2 regions of the Streptomyces sp. AM8-1-1 genome follow, and region 1 is predicted to be linked to the other one. Evidence: riboswitches for the same ligand, from Rfam matches in the RefSeq annotation. Region 1 holds a riboswitch; the other holds the start of a gene.

What was found. Region 1 has a riboswitch for glycine ahead of gcvP (aminomethyl-transferring glycine dehydrogenase). Riboswitches for the same ligand answer to the same signal wherever they lie in the genome.
Region 2: another riboswitch for glycine. It lies ahead of gcvT (glycine cleavage system aminomethyltransferase GcvT); the one in region 1 lies ahead of gcvP (aminomethyl-transferring glycine dehydrogenase).

The regions. Positions count from the first base shown of each region.
Region 1 is NZ_CP135086.1:7,009,356-7,013,762, reverse strand. Features, by position in the region: gene gcvP (aminomethyl-transferring glycine dehydrogenase) at 1-2,140, opposite strand, end outside; glycine riboswitch at 2,319-2,414, opposite strand; gene RPQ07_RS31325 (PRC-barrel domain-containing protein) at 2,478-2,912, shown strand; gene RPQ07_RS31320 (DNA polymerase IV) at 2,822-4,294, opposite strand; gene RPQ07_RS31315 (MerR family transcriptional regulator) at 4,346-4,407, opposite strand, start outside.
Region 2 is NZ_CP135086.1:2,508,865-2,513,271, reverse strand. Features, by position in the region: gene glyA (serine hydroxymethyltransferase) at 1-432, opposite strand, end outside; gene gcvH (glycine cleavage system protein GcvH) at 464-841, opposite strand; gene gcvT (glycine cleavage system aminomethyltransferase GcvT) at 900-2,015, opposite strand; glycine riboswitch at 2,165-2,262, opposite strand; gene RPQ07_RS11215 (AAA family ATPase) at 2,473-3,147, shown strand; gene RPQ07_RS11210 (enhanced serine sensitivity protein SseB) at 3,232-4,020, shown strand; gene RPQ07_RS11205 (enhanced serine sensitivity protein SseB C-terminal domain-containing protein) at 4,103-4,407, shown strand, end outside.

The sequences.
Region 1 (4,407 bases):
GGATGCAGAAGGTCTTGTGCAGGTTCAGGTGCGAGACGTCGCCGCCGAACTGGCCCGGCTTCGCGAGGCCCACCAGCGCATTGAGGTTGGCGCCGTCGACGTAGACCTGGCCGCCGGCCTCGTGGACCTGGGCGCAGATGTCGGCGACATGCTCCTCGAAGACGCCGTGCGTGGACGGGTAGGTGATCATCAGCACCGAGAGCTCGTCGCGGTACTGCTCGATCTTGGCGCGCAGATCCTCGACGTCGATCTCGCCGTCGTCGGCGGTCTTGACCACGACGACCTTCATACCGGCCATGACGGCGCTGGCGGCGTTGGTGCCGTGGGCGGACGACGGGATGAGGCAGACGGTGCGCTGGTCGTCGCCGTTGGCGCGGTGGTAGGCGCGGACCGCGAGCAGTCCGGCCAGCTCACCCTGCGAACCGGCGTTGGGCTGGATGGAGACGCTGTCGTAGCCGGTGACCTCGGCGAGACGCTCCTCCAGCTCGCGGATGAGCGTCAGATACCCGGCGGCCTGGTCGACGGGCGCGAAGGGGTGCATCTGCCCGAACTCGGGCCAGGTCACCGGCTCCATCTCGGTGGTCGCGTTCAGCTTCATGGTGCAGGAGCCGAGCGGGATCATGCCGCGGTCCAGCGCGTAGTCACGGTCGGCGAGGCGGCGCAGGTAGCGCAGCATCGCGGTCTCGGAACGGTTCTGGTGGAAGACCGGGTGCGTGAGGTAGTCGTCGGTGCGCAGCAGGGAATCGGGCAGGGTGTCCGCGGAGGCCGCGTCCAGCGCCTCGATGTCGGCGTCGACGCCGAAGGCGCCCCACACGGCGGTCAGCTGCGCACGGTTCGTGGTCTCGTCGCAGGCGAGGGAGACGTGGTCGGCGTCGACGAGGTGCAGGTTCACCCCGCCCTCACGGGCGGCGTGCAGCACGTCGGCCGCCTTGCCCGGCACGCGGACGGTGAGCGTGTCGAAGTACGCGCCGTGGACGACCTCCACGCCGCCGGCCCGCAGGCCCTCGGCGAGCAGCGTCGCGTAGCGGTGGGTGCGCCGGGCGATCGCCCGCAGGCCCTCGGGCCCGTGGTAGACGGCGTACATGCCCGCCATCACGGCGAGCAGCACCTGAGCGGTGCAGATGTTGCTGGTGGCCTTCTCGCGGCGGATGTGCTGCTCACGGGTCTGCAGCGCGAGGCGGTAGGCCCGGTTGCCGTCCGCGTCCACGGAGACGCCGACGAGTCGTCCCGGCAGGCTGCGGGCGAACTTCTCGCGCACCGCCATGTAGCCGGCGTGCGGTCCGCCGAAGCCCATCGGAACGCCGAAGCGCTGCGTGGTGCCCACCGCGATGTCCGCGCCGAGGTCACCGGGCGAGGTGAGCAGGGTCAGCGCCAGCAGGTCCGCCGCGACGGTGACGATCGCACCGAGCTCGTGCGCCTGGTCGATCACGGGCTTGAGGTCGCGGACGACTCCCGAGGCGCCCGGGTACTGCAGCAGGACGCCGAAGACGCCCCGCTCGGCGACCTCGGCCGGAATGCCGTCGTGCAGGTCGGCGGTGACGACCTCGACGCCGGTCGGTTCCGCACGGGTCTCGATCACCGCGAGGGTCTGCGGCAGGACGTCGGCGTCGACGAGGAACACGCCGTTCTTGACCTTGCCGACACGGCGGGCGAGCGACATGGCCTCGGCGGCGGCGGTGCTCTCGTCGAGCAGCGAGGCGCCGGAGGTGGGCAGGCCCGTCAGCTCGGCGACCATGGTCTGGAAGTTCAGCAGGGCTTCGAGCCGACCCTGGGAGATCTCGGGCTGGTACGGCGTGTACGCGGTGTACCAGGCCGGGTTCTCCATGACGTTGCGCAGGATGACCGGCGGCGTGAACGTGCCGTAGTAGCCGAGGCCGATCATCGGCGCCAGGACCGTGTTCCGGTCGGCGAGCGTCCGCAGCTCGGCGAGGACCTCGGGCTCGGTGCGTGCCTCGGGCAGCGCGAGCGCCTCGGCGTTCTTGATGACGTCGGGAACCGCGGCCGCGGTCAGCTCGTCGAGCGAGCCGTATCCCACCTGGGCCAGCATCTTGGCCTGCGCCTCGGCGTCGGGTCCGATGTGGCGCTGCTCGAAGGGGGTGCCTCGCTCCAGCTGTGCGAGCGGAATGCGGTTGGCGGTCATGATGGAGGCCTCCTGGTCTGACGCGACCTGCGAGGGGCACCACGGCGCGGGTACCCGGACGGCCTCCCCCTCTGTCATCTCAACCTGAGAGCTTCACCGGATCCCCACGAGGGAACCCAGCTTTCACCGTCGGTGAGAGCGGATGCCGTCCGACGCCCGCCCTGCTTTCCAGAGTGACCTCGTCCGTGCGGTACAGGGTGCCTGAGAGATTCCGGGGAGGATTTGCTCCTTCGGCGCCACCGTTTGTTCCGGTGGACTCTCCCGCACGGGGTCAGCAGCCGTTAGTCAGCGTACCAGCGCGTCCTCTCGTCGATCGCTCAAGTGGCCGACACCCTCGATGTGCACTTTCGTATCATTTACGGAGCAGTTGCGACCTCTTGGAGGGACCGTGCAGACCGACATCGATCCGCGCAGCCTGATCGGCCGCAAGGCGTTCGACCGCAACGGGGCCAAGATCGGGACTGTGGACGAGGTGTATCTCGACGATGCCACCGGCGTACCCGAATGGGCGGCCGTCCGCACCGGGCTCTTCAGCAGGGACGCCTTCGTCCCTCTGGAGCCGAGCGAGTTCGTCGACAACGGACTGCGGGTGCCGTACGAACGCGCGTTGATCAAGGACGCCCCCGATTTCGGCGTGGGCCGTCATCTCTCGCCGGAGCAGGAGCTTCAGCTCTACCACCACTACGGGCTCGATCTCTCGACTCCGCCGGACACCCCCGCGCCCTCGTCCGGCGACCGCTCCTTCGGCCGTGTCGCCGGCCAGGAGGACTGATCCCCCTCGGGGGGAGCCACCAGTGGCAGCGGGTCGGACAGCTCCAGGTCCGGGTCGTCGACCCGGAAGGTGCGGACGCGTCCCGGCGGTGAGGTCGGTTCCTCGAACCGGACGGTGACCCGCCCGATGCCGCTGCCCTGTACCCATCCCGGCCCCAACTGCGCATGCCGTACGTCGTGGCCCGCGGGCCAGCGCCGCTCGGCGAGAGCCGTCTCGGGCTCGGGCTCCGGCGGCTTCTCCTCCCGGTGCGGCACCGCGGCATCCGCCGCCTCGCCCTCCGCCGGCTCTCCCGCGCTCTGCTCACCGGCGGCAGCCGCCTGCGCGAAGAGGTCCTCCTGTGTGTAGTCCGCGAGGCCCGTCACGCCCACGCCGAGCAGCCGCACCCCGCCCGTGGTGTCGACGGACTCCAGCAGCCTCCCCGCCGCTTCGCGCACGACGGCGGGGTCGTCCGTGGGCCCGCGCAGCGTCTCGGAACGGGTGAGCGTGGAGAAGTCGAACCGCCGGACCTTCAGCACGATGGTGCGGCCCGAGTGCCCCGAGGCCCTCAGCCGGTGCACGCACCGGTCGGCGAGCCGCTCCACCTCGACCCTGATCCGGACGCGGTCGTGGAGATCGACGTCGAAGGTGTCCTCCACCGACACGGACTTGGTGTCCCGCTCGGCCACGACGGCCCGGTCGTCATGGCCGAGGGCCATCCGGAACAGGGACGCACCATGGGCCTTGCCGAGCAGCCGTACCAGTTCGTCCTCGCCCGCCTCGGCCAGATCCGCGCACGTGGTCATGCCCGCCCTGCGCAGATGCTCTCCCGTGGCGGGACCCACGCCGGGCAGTGTGCGGACGGACATCGGGCCGAGCAGCTCACGCTCCGTGCCGGGCTGGATGAGCACCAGTCCGTCCGGCTTGGCCTGCTCCGAGGCGATCTTGGCGAGCATCTTGGACCCTGCGAGGCCGACAGAGCCGGTCAGTCCCGTGACGGCGCGGATGGCCGCACGCAGCTGCTCACCGGTGGCCCGGGCGGACGCGGTGTCGTCCGCCGCGCCGCCTGCCTCCAGATCCACAAAGGCCTCGTCCAGGCTCAGCGGCTCCACGAGCGGCGACAACCGGCCCAGCAGCTCCATGACCTGCTCACTGATCGTGCGATAGAGCGAGAAGCGGGGCACGAGATACGCGGCGTTCGGCGCGAGCCGTCGGGCCTGGGCCATCGGCATCGCCGAATGGACCCCGAAGCGTCTCGCCTCGTACGAACAGGTGGCGACGACTCCCCGCGGACCGAGACCGCCGACGATCACGGGCTTCCCGCGCAGACTCGGCTTCGCCGCCTGCTCGGCGGCGGCGAAGAAGGCATCCATGTCCAGATGCAGGATCGTCGGCGCGGGTCTCACATCTCCGATGCTGCCCTACGCCACTGACAAAGGGGCCGCTTCCCCGTGTGCTCAGACCGCCCGGTCGCGTCGGCGTCTGGCCAGCTCGTCGGCCGGGTTGTGCCCGACCAGGG
Region 2 (4,407 bases), 4.5 Mb from region 1:
CGGGACCACGTTGTAGAGCTTGCCGGAGAAGTTGATCTTCATGCCGTGGGTCAGGTGCCCGCCGTGCGCGAGGTTCAGACCCATGATCGTGTCGCCCGGCTTCAGCAGCGCGAACATCGCGGCCGCGTTCGCCTGGGCGCCCGAGTGGGGCTGGACGTTGGCGTGCTCGGCGCCGAAGAGCGCCTTGATGCGGTCGATGGCGATCTGCTCGACCACGTCGACGTGCTCACAGCCGCCGTAGTAGCGGCGGCCGGGGTAGCCCTCGGCGTACTTGTTGGTGAGGACCGAGCCCTGGGCCTCCATGACCGCGACCGGAGCGAAGTTCTCCGAGGCGATCATCTCGAGGGTGGACTGCTGACGGTGGAGCTCGGCGTCGACAGCAGCGGCGACGTCCGGGTCCAGTTCGTGAAGAGGGGTGTTCAGAATCGACATCGCGGAATCACAGTCCCTGTCGTGAGGGTGGTCAGTTGCCGGAGAACTCGGTGTACTCGTCCGCGGAGAGCAGATCCTTCGGCTCCTCCGAGACACGCACCTTGAAGAGCCAGCCGCCCTCGAAGGGGGCCGTGTTCACCAGCGACGGGTCGTTGACGACGTCCTCGTTGGTCTCCGTGACCTCACCGCTGACCGGGGAGTACAGGTCGCTGACGGACTTGGTCGACTCCAGCTCACCGCAGGTCTCGCCCGCGGTCACCGTGTCGCCGACGTCCGGGAGCTGTACGTACACCACGTCGCCGAGCGCGTTGGCCGCGTGCTCCGTGATGCCGACCGCCGACACGCCGTTCTCGGCGGCCGTCAGCCACTCGTGCTCCTTGCTGTAGCGCAGCTGCTGGGGGTTGCTCATGGCCTGAATTCTCCTGTACGCGGGGGAGTGCTGGGGAACGAGGGGGGAGTGCGGACGATCACTTCTGGCGCTTGTAGAACGGCAGCGCGACGACCTCGTACGGCTCATGGGTACCGCGGATGTCGACCCCGACACCCTCCGTGCCCGGCGCGGCGTGGGCCGCGTCCACATAGGCCATCGCGATCGGCTTGCCGAGCGTGGGGCTCGGGGCGCCCGAGGTGACCTCGCCGACGACCTGGCCGCCGGCGACCACGGACATCCCGGCGCGCGGCACCCGGCGGCCCTCGGCGATCAGGCCGACGAGCTTGCGCGGCGGCGCGGTCTCGGCCCGCTCGGCGGCGGCCTGAAGCGCCTGACGGCCGACGAAGTCGCCGTCCTTCTCGAACTTCACGACCCGGCCGAGGCCGGCGTCGAAGGGGGTGAGCGCCGTGGTCAGCTCGTGCCCGTACAGCGGCATGCCCGCCTCCAGGCGCAGCGTGTCGCGGCAGGAGAGTCCGCACGGGATCAGTCCGGCCGGGGCGCCCGCCTCGGTCAGCGCCTGCCACAGCTTCTCCGCGTACTGCGGCTGGACGAAGAGCTCGAAGCCGTCCTCGCCGGTGTAGCCGGTACGGGCGATCAGCGCCGGGACGCCGGCGACGGTGCCGGGCAGGCCCGCGTAGTACTTCAGCCCGTCGAGGTCGGCGTCGGTGAGCGACTGCAGGATGCCGGGCGACTGAGGGCCCTGGACCGCGATCAGCGCGTAGGCGTCGCGGTCGTCACGAACCTCGGCGTCGAAGCCCGCGGCGCGCTCGGTCAGCGCGTCCAGCACGATCTGGGCGTTGCCCGCGTTGGCGACGACCATGTACTCGGTGTCGGCGAGGCGGTAGACGATCAGGTCGTCGACGATGCCGCCGTCCTCCTGGCAGATCATCGTGTAGCGGGCACGGCCGGTGCCCACGGTGCCGATGTTGCCGACGAGCGCGTAGTTCAGCAGGTCCACGGCCTGCGGGCCGGTGACGGTGATCTCGCCCATGTGGGAGAGGTCGAAGAGGCCGGCGCGGGTGCGGACCGCGGTGTGCTCGTCGCGCTCACTGGCGTACCGCAGGGGCATGTCCCAGCCCGCGAAGTCGGTCATGGTCGCGCCCAGCGAGCGATGCAGGGCATCGAGGGCGGTGAGACGGGGGGAACTGGTCATGGATGTGACTCCCAGGGCATGGCCGGCGAGGACAATCCTCCCCATCTGTCATCGGAACCTGAGAGGTTCGTCCCGACCACGCGTACTGGTGGACGTGACTTGCACCTTGGGTGGAGCCACTCGAACGCGGCTCGCTTTTCAGATCTGCCTCATCACACGCGGTACGGGGCCTGAGAGATTCAAGGGAGGGACTTGCTCCTTCGGCGCCCGGCGCACACTGTGGCCAGGACTCTCCCGCGTGGATTCAAGCGGCCGGTATGCAGTTGGCGGGCACATCATTGCACGCATCGCGCCGAACGGCTTCCCCCCAGGCCGGAGGCCACGGGGACGGAGCGGACGGCTCCGAAGCTTTCTCGGGACGGCGCGGCGCTCCTCAGCGGCAAATCGACCTCGTCGCATTACCATTTCTTTACGCTCCATGGGCAAGTGTGTGGGGTGACCCGACAGGGGGAGGGTGATGACTTTGCAGCAGTCCGGTGCATATGCGACCGCCGCGGGAGTGCCTGCGCCGCCGCAGGCACCCACCCGAGAGGCCGGCGACGTCCTGAGGGCGGCGCCCGTGCTGCGTGACCTGCGGGACCGCGCGGGACGCAGCCCGCGCAGCCTGGGGTTCGCCGCGGGCGACGTCGTGGTGGTGTCCGGCCTGCCCGGCAGCGGGAAGTCCACGCTGATCAGGCGCGCGGCGAGCGGCCGGCGGATCGACTCCCAGGACACCCGGGACCGGTGGGACGCGAGGATGCCGAGGCTCCTCCCGTACGCCGTCTACCGGCCCTTCGTGCGCCTCGCGCACTACGCGGGCCTGCGCCGGGCCCTGCGCTCCGGCGAGAGCGTGGTCGTGCACGACTGCGGCACCCAGACCTGGGTGCGGCGCTGGCTGGGCCGGGAGGCGCGGCGCCGCGGCAGCGCGCTCCACCTCGTCCTCCTCGACGTCTCCCCGGGGATCGCCCGGCAGGGACAGCGCGAGCGGGGCCGTGGGGTGTCCGGGTACGCCTTCGCCCGGCACCAGCGTGCCGTGGGCCGGCTGATCGGCGACGCGGAGGCCGGGAAGCTGCCCGCCGGCTGTGCCTCGGCGGTGCTGCTCGACCGGGACGCGGCGACAGTGCTGTCACGGGTCGGTTTCGGCGAGGAGTGATCGCCCGGCCCCGTCCCCGGCCCGGCGGGCGCGCGCATTAGGGTCGGGGGAAGCACAGAGGAGAGCCGGGGGAGAGACCAGCACATGACCATTCCGGGACAGGCGCATCCGCATCCGTCCGGCGGCTGGCCGGCGAACGAGCTCGAAGAGGTGCTCGGCGCCTCGCTCGGCAACCCGGCCGCCGGGGGCCGGCTCGTGGAGGTCCTCGGCCGCAGCTTCCTCTGGGTCCCGCTCCCCAACGGCGGCGGCCCGGACAGTCCGAACCTCGATCTGCCCACCACCGAGATCGAGGGACAGGCGTATGTGCCGGTCTTCAGCTCCGAGCACCAGTTCCTGACCTGTGTGGGCAGCCATATGCCCTTCACCGTGGCGCCCGCGCGCGAGTTCGCCCGCGGGCTGCCCCCGCAGCTCGGCATCGCCGTCAACCCGGGCGGTGTCGTCGGCGCACCGCTGCCGCCGTCCGCCGTGGCGGAGCTCTGCCGGGCCGGACGGCACGAACCGGGCGACGCGCAGGCCGGCGCCGGGGGGCCGAGCGGCGGGCGGGTGCGGCTGTTCGAGCCGGACTGGCAGGAGGAGCCCGTCGACTTCCTGGCCGCCGCGGCCGGTGAGTTCCAGGAGTCCGGCGTCGTCGTCACCGCCCGGCGGGCGCTCGCGTCCATCGAGGGCGATCCGCCCACCCTGTTCATCGGTGTGCAGCTGTCCGGCTGGGACGCGGTCGGCAGCAACGCGCCCATGGACGCCCTCGGTCGGGCGCTCGGCCGGGTCCAGGTCGGCTGGCCGGTCAGCCTCGTCCTGCTGGACGTCGCCCAGGACCCCGTCGCCGACTGGATGCTGGCGCGGGTGCGGCCGTTCTACCAACGAGAGCACGTGTAGTCGTCAAGTCGGTGTCGAAACGGCCGATTAAGCTGGTTTCATGGCCTGCTGAATCGTGATGCGAAGAGGGGCGGAACCCAGAGTGAGTGCGTCAGGCACCGCGGCGGCCGGGCAGGTCGAGCACATGCTGCGCCAGGTGACTCCCGGACGCTACGACGCGTACGAGGCGCTGCTGAAGGCGCTGGCCGACCCGGCGAGCGGCCAGGTCTGGATGCTGCTCTGGCACGGCCGGGCGGGCTCGCCCGAGGCCCAGTACGGGAACATGGAGGTCGACGGCGTCGGCTACGCCCCCTGTGTCACCTCCGCCCAGGAGCTCGCCGTCTCCGGCTGGAACCGCGCGCACGAGGTCGTCGGCGGCCTCGACATCGCCCGCGCCCTCTACCCCGA